Regions from separate parts of the Paenibacillus terreus genome, predicted to be linked through region 1. Evidence: riboswitches for the same ligand, from Rfam matches in the RefSeq annotation. Region 1 holds a riboswitch; the other holds the start of a gene.

Region 1 (7,327 bases):
CATGTGCGGTGAGATGGCAGGGGACGCTACAGCGATTCCTCTGCTGCTCGGACTTGGACTGGATGAGTTCAGTATGAGCGCCACCTCCATCCTGCCTGCCCGCAGCCAGATCTCCAAGCTGTCCCGCGCGGACATGGAGAAGCTGGCCGCACAAGCATTGGACATGCAGACAGCCGAAGAGGTTGTTGCACTGGTTCAGAGCATTGAAGGGTAAGCTTATCCGTTTTTCATAAGGTTTATCTTTTTCCAAAACATACTCATGCTGAGTTATACAGCAGCCGGTACCTTAAGAGGTACCGGCTTTTTTTGGCGTGCCCGGATTCAGGCGTACCCGGATTCTTCTTCCGATCGCTGGGGCGTACCCGGATTCTTCTTCCGATCGCTGTTATCCCCGGATTTCCTGATTGAAATGGACAGTGGAAGAAATCCGGGGATAAAGGCGAACGCTCCGCTTCTCCAGAAGAATTCCGGGCACTTGGGAGTATAGTGTTCCTTGAACGCTTTGTTTGTTCAAGGGAGGTTTTTTGTGGGTTGATTCGAGGATGAAAAAGAATATAACACTACTAGGCTAATCATGAACAAAAGGATATTTCTTTTTGCTGTAATTTACCCTAGTACACACCAAAAAATATGTTGATATTTTCATAAGGAAGATAATATATTGGGTAGTGTACCAAATACATAAGGAGTTTTTACTAATGCCGCATTTTTTGGAGGTCAGCGGAAAATGAAAACAACGAAAATATTATCTGTGTTCACCGTAATACTAGCGTTAATATTGGGAACTTCCAGCACGGCTCTTGCATCATTAGACCATCCAGAAGTGTATGTGAATAATGAGAAAATAGATAAGATCACTAGAGGTGGAGCATTTGAGGCTAGAGTTTCTCCAATAGGAATTACCTATGTGCCTTTTAGACCTATCTTTGAAAAATTCAATATGAACGTATACTGGGACCAAGAAACAAAATCGGTTACTGCATCGGGCACGGATATGACATTGTGTTAACCCAAGATTCTTACTATGCGCTTGTATATGAAGAAGGAGCCCAGGTCACAGGCCTTGGGCTCCTTTTTTCATGAAGCTCTTGGTAAACATTAACTACAGGCGCAGTTCAAAACAGGCTTGCGTGCAGCGGTCGTTTCATCCAGGCGTGTGACCGTTGTGGTGTAAGGGGCGTTCAGCACCAGCTCTGGGTTTTCCTCGGCCTCCTTGGCAATGCGGATCATCGTATCGATAAAGCCGTCCAGCGTTTCTTTACTTTCCGTTTCGGTCGGCTCGATCATGATGCATTCCTCCACATTCAGCGGGAAGTACACGGTTGGCGGATGGTAGCCGAAATCGAGCAGCCGTTTGGCGACGTCCAGGGTGCGGACGCCGAATTTTTTCAGGCCGCGGCCGGACATGACAAATTCATGCTTGCAGACGCCCAGATACGGAACCTCGAAGTAAGGAGCCAGGCGGTGCATCATATAGTTGGCGTTAAGCACGGCGCATTCTGAAACGGCGCGTAGGCCGTCCGGTCCGTAGGTGCGGATATACGCATAGGCACGGACGAGAATGCCGAAGTTGCCGTAGTATGCTTTGACGCGGCCGATGGAATGGGCCTGCTCCGTATCCCATGTGTACGTTCCGTCCTCGTTTTTGACGACAAGAGGTTTTGGCAGAAACGGAACGAGCAGCTGCTTGACGCCGACCGGACCGGCTCCCGGGCCGCCTCCGCCGTGCGGGGTACTCATCGTTTTGTGCAAATTCAGGTGCACGACATCAAAGCCCATGTCCCCTGGACGGGTAATGCCCATAATAGCGTTGGAGTTGGCTCCGTCGTAATAGAGCAGCCCGCCGGCTTCGTGCACAATCTCCGCAATCTCCGTGATTTGCTCTTCGAACAGTCCAAGGGTATTCGGATTCGTCAGCATAAGAGCGGCAGTGTCGCTGCCAACGGCGGAGCGCAGGGCATCCAGATCCACAAGTCCCTTGGAGGTCGAAGGAATCGTGATCGTCTCGAATCCCGCAACCGTGGCGCTCGCCGGATTGGTTCCGTGCGAGGAGTCGGGCACAATCACTTTGGTGCGCTGCTCGCCGCGGCTTTCGTGATAAGCGCGGATCATCATCAGGCCGGTCCATTCCCCGTGGGCTCCGGCAGCAGGCTGCAGTGTGACGGCGTCCATGCCCGTCAGCCCGGCCAAATCATTTTGCAGCGTATACAGCAGCTCAAGTGCGCCTTGAATGCTTTCCTCTGGCTGATAAGGATGGATTTTCGCGAAGCCGGAATAACGTGCGACATCTTCATTGACTTTCGGATTGTATTTCATTGTACAGGAGCCAAGTGGATAAAATCCGTTATCTACGCCGAAGTTGCGGCGGGACAGCTCTGTATAATGACGGATGACGTCAACCTCGTAGACCTCTGGCAGTGCGGCAGGCTCGCTGCGCAGCAGCTCGGACGGAATGAGCTCGTCAGCGGGACGGCGCGGCACATCACATTCGGGCAGTGAATACGCGACACGTCCCGGACGGCTAAGTTCAAAAATCAGCGGCATATCATGTTCGGATTGAGTCATAGCAATTCCTCCAGCACCGATGTGAATTGGTCAATCTCTTCCTTGGTTCTTTGCTCCGTTACGGCGATCAGCATATGGTTTTTGTACTCTTCGTAGTCTCTGCCGAGATCGTAACCGCCGATAAAACCGGCGTCCAGCAGACGTGACTGCAGGGACGGCATATCAGTATTCTGCGGCAGGACGAGCACGAACTCATTAAAGGTCGGGGAAGTAAACGCCGTCTTTACTCCAGGCAGGGAGGTGAGTCGTTCAAGGGCGTATCGGCTTTTATGCAAATTCAATTCCGCCACCTCTTTCATGCCGTTTCTGCCCATAACGGACATATATACAGATGCAGAGAGGGCAAGCAGCGCCTGGTTGGAGCAGATGTTGGATGTCGCCTTCTCGCGGCGGATATGCTGCTCGCGTGCTTGCAGAGTAAGAACAAAGCCGCGCTTGCCGTTGCGGTCCTTTGTTTGGCCGACGATTCTTCCGGGGATGCGGCGCATATGCTCCTGCGATACGGCAAAATAACCGCAGGTTGGCCCGCCGAGCGATGAGGAGATGCCAAGTGGCTGTGCGTCTCCCACCACGATATCGGCTCCGAGCTTGCCCGGCGCTTCAAGCAATCCGAGTGAAAGCGGATTGGAGCTGACCACCAGCAGACCCTTCTGGGCATGGATTAAATCTGCCATTGGACGAAGATTTTCAATGGAGCCAAAGAAATTCGGATTCTGCACGAGCACGGCTGCGGTATCCTCTGTTACTGCAGCAGCGAGCGCCTCGGGATCGGTAACGCCGTTTGTGCAGCCTACTTCAACAACCTCCAGGTTAAGGCCATGTGCGTAAGTGTTCAGCACCTGCCGGGCTTCAGGGTGGACGGCGCGGGATACGACAAGGCGCTTGCGGCGCGTGGCGGCGGCTGCCAGATTGCCGGCTTCAGCGAGAGCGGTGGCCCCGTCATACATACTGGCATTGGCTACCGCCATGCCGGTAAGCTCGCATATATAGGACTGGAATTCAAAAATGGCCTGCAGCTCTCCTTGGCTTACTTCCGGCTGATAAGGGGTGTAGGCCGTATAAAATTCCGAGCGGGAAATAACATGATTGATGACGGACGGAATGTGATGATCATAAATGCCTGCACCCAGAAAGCTGGCGTGGGTTTCACTGCTGGCATTCCTGCCGGCCAGCGCCGACATATGACGGGTCAGGGCCCGTTCATCCAGCCTGGAAGAAACGGGGAGCTCGCCCCGGAAGCGAATTTTTTCGGGAATATCCTTGAACAGGTCCTCAATACTGTCGGCACCCACAGTGCGAAGCATTTCGGCGCGATCCTGCTCGGTCATCGGTAAGTATCTGTGCTGATTCATTGGCTGCGCTCCTCTCAATATCCGTAATGTTCCGGTTATCTCTATTTTGTTCGTTTGTAGAACGGTGCCTTGATAACCTCTGCTTTGAGGCGTTTGCCCCGGATTTCCACCTCAACCTGTGTGCCTAACTGGGCAAAACGGCTGTCAATCAGCGCAAGCCCCAGATTCCGCTTCAGGGTAGGGGACTGCGTGCCTGTTGTCACTTCGCCAATCTGCTCCGATTCCGCGAATACCGGGTAATGAGAACGCGGAATGCCGCGGTCCACCATTTCCAAGCCAACGAGCTTGCGGGAGGGACCTTGCTCCTTCTGGGCAAGCAGTGCTTCCTGTCCGATAAACGCCCCTTTATCCAGCTTGACGAAAAAACCCAGTCCCGCCTCCAGTGGGGAGATCGTCGGAGACAGCTCCTGGCCGTACAGCGGCAGCTTCGCTTCAAAGCGCAGCGTATCCCGTGCACCCAGACCGGCGGGAACCAGTCCGTGAGCTTCCCCCGCTTTCATCAGTCCCTGCCAAATCAGCGGGGCATCCTCAGCGCGGCAGTAAATTTCGAAGCCGTCTTCCCCTGTGTATCCCGTGCGGGATATAAGGGCGGAAGAAGCCCCGAATAAGCTGGCATGTTGAACAAAACGGAAGGGGCCGAGTGAAGTGACATCGCTGTCTACGGCACCGGAAAGGATCTCTGCTGCTGCAGGACCCTGAAGGGCAAGCAGCGCAGTTTGATCCGATACATTTTCCATTTGCACATCGGCGGGCTTATGCTGCAGCAGCCATTCCCAATCCTTTTCGATATTGGAAGCATTCACGACGAGCATGTAGGAATGGCGGCCGCGCTTGTAGACAAGCAGGTCGTCCACGACTCCTCCATCGGGATAACACATCAGCGTGTACTGTGCCTGGCCGTCTTCCAGCCTGGACACGTCGTTGGTGGTTACACGCTGCAGAAAGCTTTCTGCTTCAGCCCCTGTAACGTTGAACTCGCCCATATGGGAGACATCGAACAGTCCGGCGCGTTCGCGTACAGCCTCGTGCTCCTTTTGAATGCCGCTGAACTGGACAGGCAGCTCCCAGCCGCCAAAATCAATGCAGCGCACGCCGGGATTCCCGGCATACAGCGGGTACAGCGGTGTTCTTTTCAATGCGGTCAACACAATTCACCTCGCAAAAGAGTTGGCACAGCTTATGAAAAAGCAAAAAAGGACAGGCCAAAGAACGGTGCATGGCTTCCCAGCCATTCCATTCTTCAGCTCTGTCCTTGATACCTGAGAGTTACCCTGTTGGTTCACAGGTTTCCCCTTGGGTGACCCGCTGCCGCGGATTCTCTCCAGAGTTGCGTCCGGTAAAGGTCCTTTTGCCTGAGAGATTCACCGCTTGCCGGCTTACTCCTTCGGCGTTACCCGCTGATTCCACGGTTGCAAGACACGCATGAGTCTGGCTTCATCCTCCATGCGGCCACCCCGCCCGAGCTTGTTACAGATGCGCCTTGACGCATCATTTTCCCGGAATATCGGTAATCTCTCCCTATACGTTCATCCGCTATTCAATCTATATCCATTAATACGCGATCACCGGGCATATGTCAATAAATTTGTCATATTTTAAGATGGATAACAAAATGTAAGCCATTACCCTTCCTTTAGTGCTTTAATCCGGAAAAAAAGAAATGGTTTTTTGTAAGCAATATTGACATTTGAAACTTGCTTGGCTTAATCTTACGTTGAAAACAAGAAGGTGCAGGAGCTGCTAAGCGAACAATCTTTTCATGGTGGGAAATTCCAATGGAAATGGAGCGGTATACATGAGCGAAGTTAAAGAAAACTATTTGTACAGCGAAGAGCATGAGTGGGTGAAAATCACGGAAGAAGGAACCTTGCTGGTCGGCATCTCCGATTTTGCGCAGCACCAGCTTGGCGACATTGTGTTTGTCGAGCTGCCAGAGGAAGGCGGCACTTTGGAAGCAGGCGCAAGCGTGGGTACGATCGAATCTGTCAAAACGGTGTCCGATCTGTATGCTCCAGTAAGCGGCACAGTGTTTAAAGTGAACGGGGCGCTGCAGGATTCGCCGGAGCTCGTCAACAGTTCGCCGTACGAGGATGGCTGGATGCTTGAAATCCAGGTGGATGGCGACGTTAATGATGCAGTAAGCAAACTGCTGAGTGCAGAAGCGTATAGCCGGCTTGTGGAAGAGGCTTAATGAAGCATTCACTCTAAAATAGGATATTTGTCCTATTTACTGCGTTTTTTTTCGAAAAACGACATAAAGTGTATGCAAGCGTATATTCGTTTTTGCAAGCATATTGATAAGCATGGCAGCCTGATATCTCATGTGAGATACAGCGGCCATGCTTTTTGCCGTTTGGTCAACAACATTGGAACCAAGACATAATGTTCAGGGAAATTGCGGTTAATACCGGCGAAGTTCGTTTATATTAAGGTATGACTATATGAATCGCATTTAGAGCATACTATTCTTCCCCCGAGAATCTTAAATTTAAATTTTGTCATCAACGTTCATGACGAAACTGCATTTTCATTTTATTGATGGAGATACCGTTTTCAATTAGGATGAAGGTAAGCAAAAGGATATGAGGCCTTTTACCTAAGGATTTGACAAAATCAGAAAAAGCGACAAATTCCTATATTTCGTATCGAATTTTGACGAATCCTTAACCTGAAGGTTTCAATACATTGAGGAGGTTTTCAACATGAGTTCAGTGGACGCTAAGTCCGGAAGCGGCGGAGGCCTGCGCGTTGGAGTGCAGAAATTCGGACGCTTCCTGAGCGGCATGGTTATGCCGAACATGGGCGCATTTATCGCCTGGGGCTTGATTACGGCCCTCTTTATTCCAACAGGATGGATTCCAAACGAAAATTTTGCCACGCTTGTTGATCCGATGATCAAGTATCTGCTGCCGCTGTTAATTGGTTACACAGGTGGTACAATGGTACATGGACAGCGTGGTGGTGTGGTCGGCGCGATTATGACGATCGGTGTCATTGTCGGCGCAGACATTCCGATGTTCCTTGGCGCCATGGCCGCAGGTCCGTTCGCGGCATGGGTAATCAAGCAGTTTGACAAAGCGGTTGAAGGCAAAATCAAATCCGGCTTCGAGATGCTGGTCAACAACTTCTCCGCAGGCATTATCGGTGCCATTCTTGCCCTGCTTGCACATACGATCATTGGTCCGGTAATCGAAGTGATCAGTAAAGTGTTGTCGTCAGGAGTTCAGTTCCTGATGGATGCAGGCTTGCTCCCGCTCGTCAACATCATCATTGAGCCAGGTAAAGTATTGTTCCTGAACAACGCCATTAACCATGGCATCCTGACACCAATTGCAACAGAGCAAGCTTCGCAAATGGGCAAATCGATTTTGTTCATGCTGGAGTCTAATCCGGGACCTGGTCTTGGCATT
Region 2 (7,327 bases), on a different contig from region 1:
CTTGATCTTGTGTTATCTTTCTTCACAGAAAATTCTTGAATTCCCCATAATATCATTGTATCATTAATTAACTATTATCTATGTGTTCTATTAGCTCACATAACAAAAATGGGTTTATTTTACAAACATATTATTAATATGAGGCGCATAGACACTAACTACTGAACCTGGAGCTTAACACAGATAAAGGGGGGCTCGTTCTGATTCAGTTTCGGAACGTCAACAAACATTACGGCAGCTTTCAAGTCCTAAAAGACATTAACCTGACGATCGAAGAGGGCCAAGTTGTTGTTATTATCGGTCCTTCCGGTTCCGGCAAAAGCACGCTGCTCCGCTGCATGAACCGTCTGGAGACGATCTCCGGCGGCGAGCTGTTTGTCGACGGAGTGGCTCTTCATGACAAGAAAGTGGACATCAACAAATTCCGCCGCAACATCGGAATGGTGTTCCAGCACTTTAATCTTTATCCGCATAAGCGGGTGATCGATAACATCGTACTTGCTCCGACCAAGGTGCTGGGGGTATCCAAATCGGAGGCCACCGCAACAGCCATGACTTATTTGAAGCGGGTCGGCATTGAAGACAAGGCACAGAGCTACCCATCCCAGTTGTCCGGGGGGCAGCAGCAGCGTGTCGCCATCGCAAGGGGGCTTGCCATGAAGCCCAAGGTTATGCTATTTGATGAGCCGACGTCAGCTCTCGACCCCGAGACGATTGGCGAAGTGCTTGATGTCATGCGCTCTCTTGCCCATGACGGTATGACAATGGTTATTGTAACCCATGAAATGGGCTTTGCCCGCGAGGTTGCCGACCGGGTCATTTTCATGGATCAGGGTCAAATCCTGGAAGACAGCACACCGGCCGAGTTTTTTGCCGAGCCGCGTGAAGAACGCGCACGCACGTTCCTTAGCCGTTTGATCAACCACTAAATATATAAGCTTGAAAGGGGTTCATGTTCATGAAAAAAGCTTTGAAATGGAATGCACTTTTACTGCTTGCCCTCTCTTTCGCTCTGGTACTCGCCGCATGCGGCAACAATGGTTCATCCGACACAACTACCGGTTCTTCCGGTGAGTCCGGCGGGAAAGCGGAAAGTGCGCTGGAGGCTATCAAGGCACGCGGCAAGCTCGTTGTCGGCGTTAAGAGCGACACGAAGCTGTTCGGCCTGAAAAACACAAGCACCGGTGAAATCGAAGGCTTCGACGTGGATATCGCAAAACAAGTCGCAAAGCATATTTTCGGTGACGAATCCAAAATTGAACTGAAGGAAGTTACTTCGAAGACCCGTATTCCGCTTCTGCAAAACGGTGACATCGACATGATCGTCGCTACCATGACTATTACGGAAGAACGCAAACAGCAGGTAGACTTCAGTGACGTATATTTTGAAGCAGGCCAGTCCCTGCTCGTTCCGAAAGGCAGCCCCATTACCGGCGTAGATTCTTTGACTAAAGGTACAACCGTCCTGGCCGTCAAAGGCTCCACCTCCGTAAAAAATATCAGGGAAAAGGCCCCGGATACCGAAGTACTTGAATTTGAAAATTATCAGGACGCCTTCAACGCGCTCAAAGCCAATAAAGGCGACGCTCTGACCACAGACAACGCAATTCTGCTTGGCATGCAGCAGCAGGACCCGAACTTCCAGCTGGTCGGCGGCAACTTCACTGACGAACCATACGGCATCGCAGTCAAGAAGGGCTCCACCGATTTGCTGCAGGCGGTAAATGAAACGCTGACTGACCTGAAATCAAGCGGCGAATACGACAAACTATACGAGCAATGGCTTGGCGTTAAACCTGAATAAGAGAATGGCGGAAGGAGCCGCAGCAGCGAGCTCCTTCTTTCTTGCCATCCGTTAACGGAGGTGTGATCCGCACATGCTAACTTTTGACGTTAATGTCCTGTTCAATTATTGGGACCTGTACTTGGAAGGTTTCCTGAACACCATCAAGGTCAGCTTGATTGCTCTTGTGGCAAGCTTTCTGCTTGGAGCCTTGATTGCCATTTTCCGGATAGCACCCTTCAAACCGCTGAATTGGCTTGGGACCGTTTATGTGGAAATCTTCCGGAATATTCCGCTGTTGATTACGGTCTATATCTTCTATTTGGGCCTTCCCCCCCTCGGCATCAACCTTGACGGTTTTGCTTCAGGCACGATTGGATTGTCCATTTATACTGCCGCTTATATAGCGGAAGCCATACGGGCAGGCATTCAAACGGTGCCCAATGGCCAGATGGAAGCAGGGCGTTCGTCTGGCTTGACGTACAATCAAACGATGATCCATATCATTATGCCGCAGGCCATCAAGATTGCGCTGCCGGCCATGGGCAATCAGTTCATCAATCTGTTCAAGAACTCATCCATTCTCGCTGTCGTTGCCGGCGCGGATTTGATGCTGATGTCCGACCGGATCAATTCGGAGACATTCTTGCCTGTCAGCGTTTATGCGTTCACCGCTTTATTATATCTGGTCGTTACCCTTCCACTCAGCTTTATCATGCTGTACCTGGAAAAGCGGCTGGCCAAAACATCTTAAGGAGGGAAGCTTGTTATGGATTTTGTAGGGTTATTTTCCGGACCTAACGTAAAATTTATACTGCAGGGCTTCCTCCTTACGTTGGAAGTCGGCATCTGGTCCATCGTTATCAGCACGATTGCGGGCATCATATTCGGAATATTACGTTATACCCGAATTCCTGTTATTTCGCAGGCGGCTGCCACCATTATTGACCTGATTCGCAATCTGCCCTTACTGCTCATCATTTATTTCCTGTTCCTCGTCCTGAAGCCGCTCGGATTTGATGTCGATTTGAAATGGTCCGCCATCATCGGCTTGTCCATTTTCGAAGGGGCCATGATTGCCGAGGTTGTGCGCAGCGGCCTGAAATCGGTCGACAAAGGGCAGATTGAAGCCGCACGGTCTTCAGGTTTGAATTACATTCAGACACTATGGCATATCATTCTCCCGCAAGGGCTGCGGCGCATGATACCGCCTCTGGTCAGCCAGTACATTTCATTGATGAAGGATACTTCGCTGGCGGTCATCATCTCGCTGCCTGAGCTGACACACAGCGCACAGATTGCGGGCGCTCAGAACCAGTCGTTCGTTGTTCCAGCCCTGCTGTTTGCAGCTTTCCTGTATTTTGCCGTGAACTACAGCATGTCTCTGATTGCCCGGAAGCTGGAAGTACGGACCCAATGAGCAGTCATGAGCTAGTCATGGGCCAGTAAGCATTGACACGCTTACAGCTATCCTTTACTCTTAATTTAAAGCATTGAATTGAATATCGCCGCGGATGAGGCTGACGGGAGAGACCTGATCGATTTTTAGGATACAGGGCACCGAAGGAGCAAGCTGCACGGCACCCGGCCGGCAGTTAATCTCTCAGGTACATGTACCGCCAGCTGACGCAGCTCTGGAGAGAGCGTTTTTTTAGCCACCAAAGGGGTAAGACGGGGCATGCCTGTCAGAAACTCTCAGGTACAAAGGACAGAGACAAGGGGACTTTTCCTTGTTCTGTCCTTTTTTCTGCGCTTACATATTTCGTAGGAAAAACGTCTATCGATGTACATTCACAGAAGACAGACTGCGTTTAGCGGTAGTTTTTCTTGCGATTTCAAGAAGCTCATGCCAAGAAGTTTATCTTTCTGAAATCTTATTAATTCTATGATCTTAAGTTAATGAATACTGCACCATATTAAGGAGGAATGGATAAGTGCGCTTCAAGGATGTTTTCTCCATCATCGGCCCGGCCATGACGGGCCCGTCAAGCTCGCATACGGCCGGTGCCGTGCGTCTTGGCCGCATGGCCCGGCACTGGCTTGGCGGGGTGCCCGAGCATGCCAAAATGACACTGTACGGCTCTTTTGCGGATACTTACAAAGGGCATGGAACCGATCTGGCCCTGCTGGGTGGGCTGCTTGATTATGACACGGATGATGCCCGCATTCCGGACGCCGAACAGTGGGCAGAGCAGGCCGGAATGACCTTTGAGTTTGCGACCAGCGGTCTTCCTGCTCCCCACCCCAATACCGTCCGTTTTGAGCTGCAGCGTGGCAGCGAGAAGCGAACGCTGCTCGGTTCATCCATTGGCGGAGGAAATATAAATGTGCAGCAGCTCAATGAGTTCCGTGTCAATTTGACGGGTGAGTTCCCCGCTCTGATCCTGCTTCATTCCGATAAGCCGGGCATGCTCGGAGCTGTAACCTCATCGCTCGGGGCGGCGGGGGTGAATATCGCTTATATGCATGTGGATCGCAAAGGGCGTGATGGTGAAGCTTTAACCGCCATTGAGACGGACAGCGCTGTCCCTGAACAGGTCATCACAGAGCTGCAATCACTAACCCATATGTATGAAGTGAGAAATATTGATATCCGCAGCAAAAACAGGCGGCAGCCATAGACGATATTAAAAGGAGCAAAAACCTATGCGTTTCAGTCATCTTCACGAAATCAGCAAGATCTGCAGGCAGGAGTCCAAAACAATCAGCACATTAATGATTGAAGAACAATCCAGAGAAACAGACATTCCCGTCCAGGACGTAGTCAGCCAGATGGCTGACTACTATGGGGTTATGAAAGAAGCCGTGCGCCGCGGTCAGACGGAGAATACCGTGTCGCGCAGCGGCTTAACTGGCGGGGATGGCAAACGGGTGGCGGATTATCTCCGGTCGGGAGAAACCTGCTCAGGAGATGCCTCTGCGCTCGCTATGGCTTACGCCCTTTCCGTCTCCGAGGTGAATGCCTCGATGGGCCGGATTGTAGCTACACCAACAGCCGGCTCCTGCGGTGTCATTCCAGGAGTGTTCATCAGCGCCCAGGAGAGATTCGGATGGACGGATGAGCATATGGTTCGCGGTCTCTTCACGGCGGGAGCCATCGGATACGTGATCGCCAACAACTCATTTATCTCCGGCGCCGAAGGAGGCTGCCAGGCCGAGATCGGCTCCGCTATCGGCATGGCTGCAGGCGCCATGGTCGAGCTGCGCGGCGGCACCCCCGAGCAGGCGGTTCATGCTGTCGGTCTGGCCCTGAAAAACACGCTCGGCCTCATCTGCGATCCCGTAGCCGGTCTCGTCGAGATCCCCTGTATTGTGCGCAACGGGCTCGGGGCCGTTACGGCCCTGGCTGCAGCCGATATGGCGTTGGCAGGTGTACGCAGCGCCATTCCCTCGGATGAAGTCATTGATGTCATGCTTGAAGTGGGCAGCGCCATGCCTGTCCAGCACCGGGAAACCGCCAAAGGCGGCCTTGCCCAGACCCCGACAGGCCGGCGGATGACAGAAGCGCTGGCTGGCAGCCGCAAGACAGATGTAAAGGATGAGAATTAGTTCCCACTTCTTGATTCGGCAGCGTACAATACCCGCCATCGTGCAGTACAGCAAAAAAGGCCGTCCCGTTTCACCGGGAGCGGCCTTTCTAATCATAACCCAATTATTTCTCTGTCACATTGACAACAATCTTTGCTGTCTTGCCTGCAAACTTCAGGGTGACGTTGGTTTTGCCTTTGCTGATGCCTTTGATCACTCCGTCTTTGGCCGTGGCCACCAGAATTCTGGCGGAGGTCCATACTCCTTTTTTCGTTACGTCCCCCTCCGTACCGTCCACATACGTAGCCGTTCCGGTTAATTGTACCTGCTGGCCAACGGTTAGGTTCAGCAGCACTTCGCTGGTTTCAAGGTATTTCAATGCGTCCACTGTAACCGGCACTTTGACCGTTTTACCGCCGTATTTTGCAGTAATAGTGGTTTTGCCATACCCGGTCGCCGTCACAGTGCCGCCCTTCACGGTGGCTACCTTGTAGCTGCCTGTTGTCCATTCGGCTTTTTTCGTCACATCGGCGGTCGTTCCGTCGCTTAGCGTTGCCGTAACCTTAATACTGCTTGTGTCACCGGTTTTCAGCGAAAGGGTGACTTCGGATGCTGTGATTTTGGTTGCTGTATCTACCTCAACCTTAATGGTTATCTTTTGTCCGCCATATTTTGCTGTAAGTGTCGCTTTCCCTTTTTTATAGGCTTTGACACTACCGTCTTTGACGGAAGCAATCGCCGTACTGCTAGAAGACCATTCCGCGTCTTTCGTTACGTTTCGTTTATCGCCCTTCGAATTCGTTGCTGTGAGCGTAATCTGTTCGGACTCATCTCCGGCAGACATCACGATCAGAAACTTATCAGCCTCTAGCTCAGAGGCAAGGCCTACTTCCACTTTAACGGTCGCTTTCAGACTTCCATAGGTTGCAGTTATAGTGGCTTCGCCCTCGGCCATACCTGTGATTAAGCCTGAAGAATCCACCGTAGCAGCTTTGGCGCTGCTTGTGGTCCATTCCGCTTCATTCGTTACATCTTCCGTCGTTCCATCTTTGTAGGTTACCGTCAACTGCTGCTGGTACGTATCATCAATATCGAGAACAACCGACTTGGATTTTACCTCCAGCTTGGAAGGTTCTCCTACTGTAACGGTAACTGTGGCTGTTTTGCCGTTGTAGGTGGCGGTAATGACCGCAGTCCCTTTGTTGTAAGCCATCAGCTTGCCATTATTCACATATACAATACTGTCATTATCGGATGTCCATGTCGCGCTATCCGTTACGATCTCTGTCGATCCGTCCGTATAGGTTACCTTGGCTGTCAATTGAACAGGCTGCCCGTTCACGGACATGGAAATTTTCGAGCTGCCAATGTCCAAATGGGATGCCGTCTCTACATTTACGGTAATGCTGGCCGTTTTACCACCATATGTCGCTGTAACTGTGGCGGTCCCGGAGTTATAAGCCGTGATCAGTCCTCCATCGGACACATAGGCAATATCCTCGTTGCTGGATGTCCACGTTGCCTGGCTCGTAACATCAGTTCCATTTTCATCCTTCAATACAGGCTGATGAGTGCCTTTGACAGCCAGATAGACTTCGGACTTATCCACGCTCAGCTTGTTGACCTGGCCCACCTTTACAGGCAGAGTGGCCGTCTGTGTGCCATAGCTTGCAGTAATTGTCGTCGTACCTGTGCTATACCCGATCACGTAGCCGTCCTTCACATCCGCTACGGATGGGCTGCTGGACGTATAAGAAGCGCTTGCTGTCACATTTTTGCGGGTACCGTCCGCAAACGTCGCGGTCAGTTCCAGCTGCTGTTTCCCGCCAACAGAATCAAGATTAATCTGGCTTTGATTAAAATCAAGATAGCGGGCAACCTCCACGCTTACCTTGATCGTTACCGTTCTGTCCCCGTATTTGGCAGTGATCGTTGCTGCTCCTGCTTTGTTGCCGGTGACTTTACCTTTATACACGCTGGCAATGCTCTCATCGCTCGATGTCCACTGAGCATCAG

What was found. A riboswitch is a leader RNA that binds a small molecule or an ion and turns the genes downstream of it on or off. The one in region 1 is predicted to bind glycine.
Region 2: linked by a shared signal. The riboswitch ahead of sdaAB (L-serine ammonia-lyase, iron-sulfur-dependent subunit beta) and the one ahead of gcvT (glycine cleavage system aminomethyltransferase GcvT) in region 1 are both predicted to bind glycine.

Annotation. Positions count from the first base shown of each region.
Region 1 covers NZ_JBHIRX010000024.1:8,388-15,714, reverse strand. Annotated here, with positions in the region: gene ptsP (phosphoenolpyruvate--protein phosphotransferase) at 1-214, shown strand, start outside; gene ACE5KN_RS27825 (stalk domain-containing protein) at 728-1,009, shown strand; gene gcvPB (aminomethyl-transferring glycine dehydrogenase subunit GcvPB) at 1,099-2,565, opposite strand; gene gcvPA (aminomethyl-transferring glycine dehydrogenase subunit GcvPA) at 2,562-3,917, opposite strand; gene gcvT (glycine cleavage system aminomethyltransferase GcvT) at 3,959-5,062, opposite strand; glycine riboswitch at 5,154-5,247, opposite strand; glycine riboswitch at 5,248-5,361, opposite strand; gene gcvH (glycine cleavage system protein GcvH) at 5,713-6,108, shown strand; gene ACE5KN_RS27800 (PTS mannitol transporter subunit IIBC) at 6,620-7,327, shown strand, end outside.
Region 2 covers NZ_JBHIRX010000019.1:115,488-122,814, forward strand. Annotated here, with positions in the region: gene ACE5KN_RS25785 (amino acid ABC transporter ATP-binding protein) at 201-929, shown strand; gene ACE5KN_RS25790 (ABC transporter substrate-binding protein) at 959-1,804, shown strand; gene ACE5KN_RS25795 (amino acid ABC transporter permease) at 1,878-2,537, shown strand; gene ACE5KN_RS25800 (amino acid ABC transporter permease) at 2,553-3,203, shown strand; glycine riboswitch at 3,298-3,412, shown strand; gene sdaAB (L-serine ammonia-lyase, iron-sulfur-dependent subunit beta) at 3,718-4,404, shown strand; gene sdaAA (L-serine ammonia-lyase, iron-sulfur-dependent, subunit alpha) at 4,430-5,332, shown strand; gene ACE5KN_RS25815 (Ig-like domain-containing protein) at 5,436-7,327, opposite strand, start outside.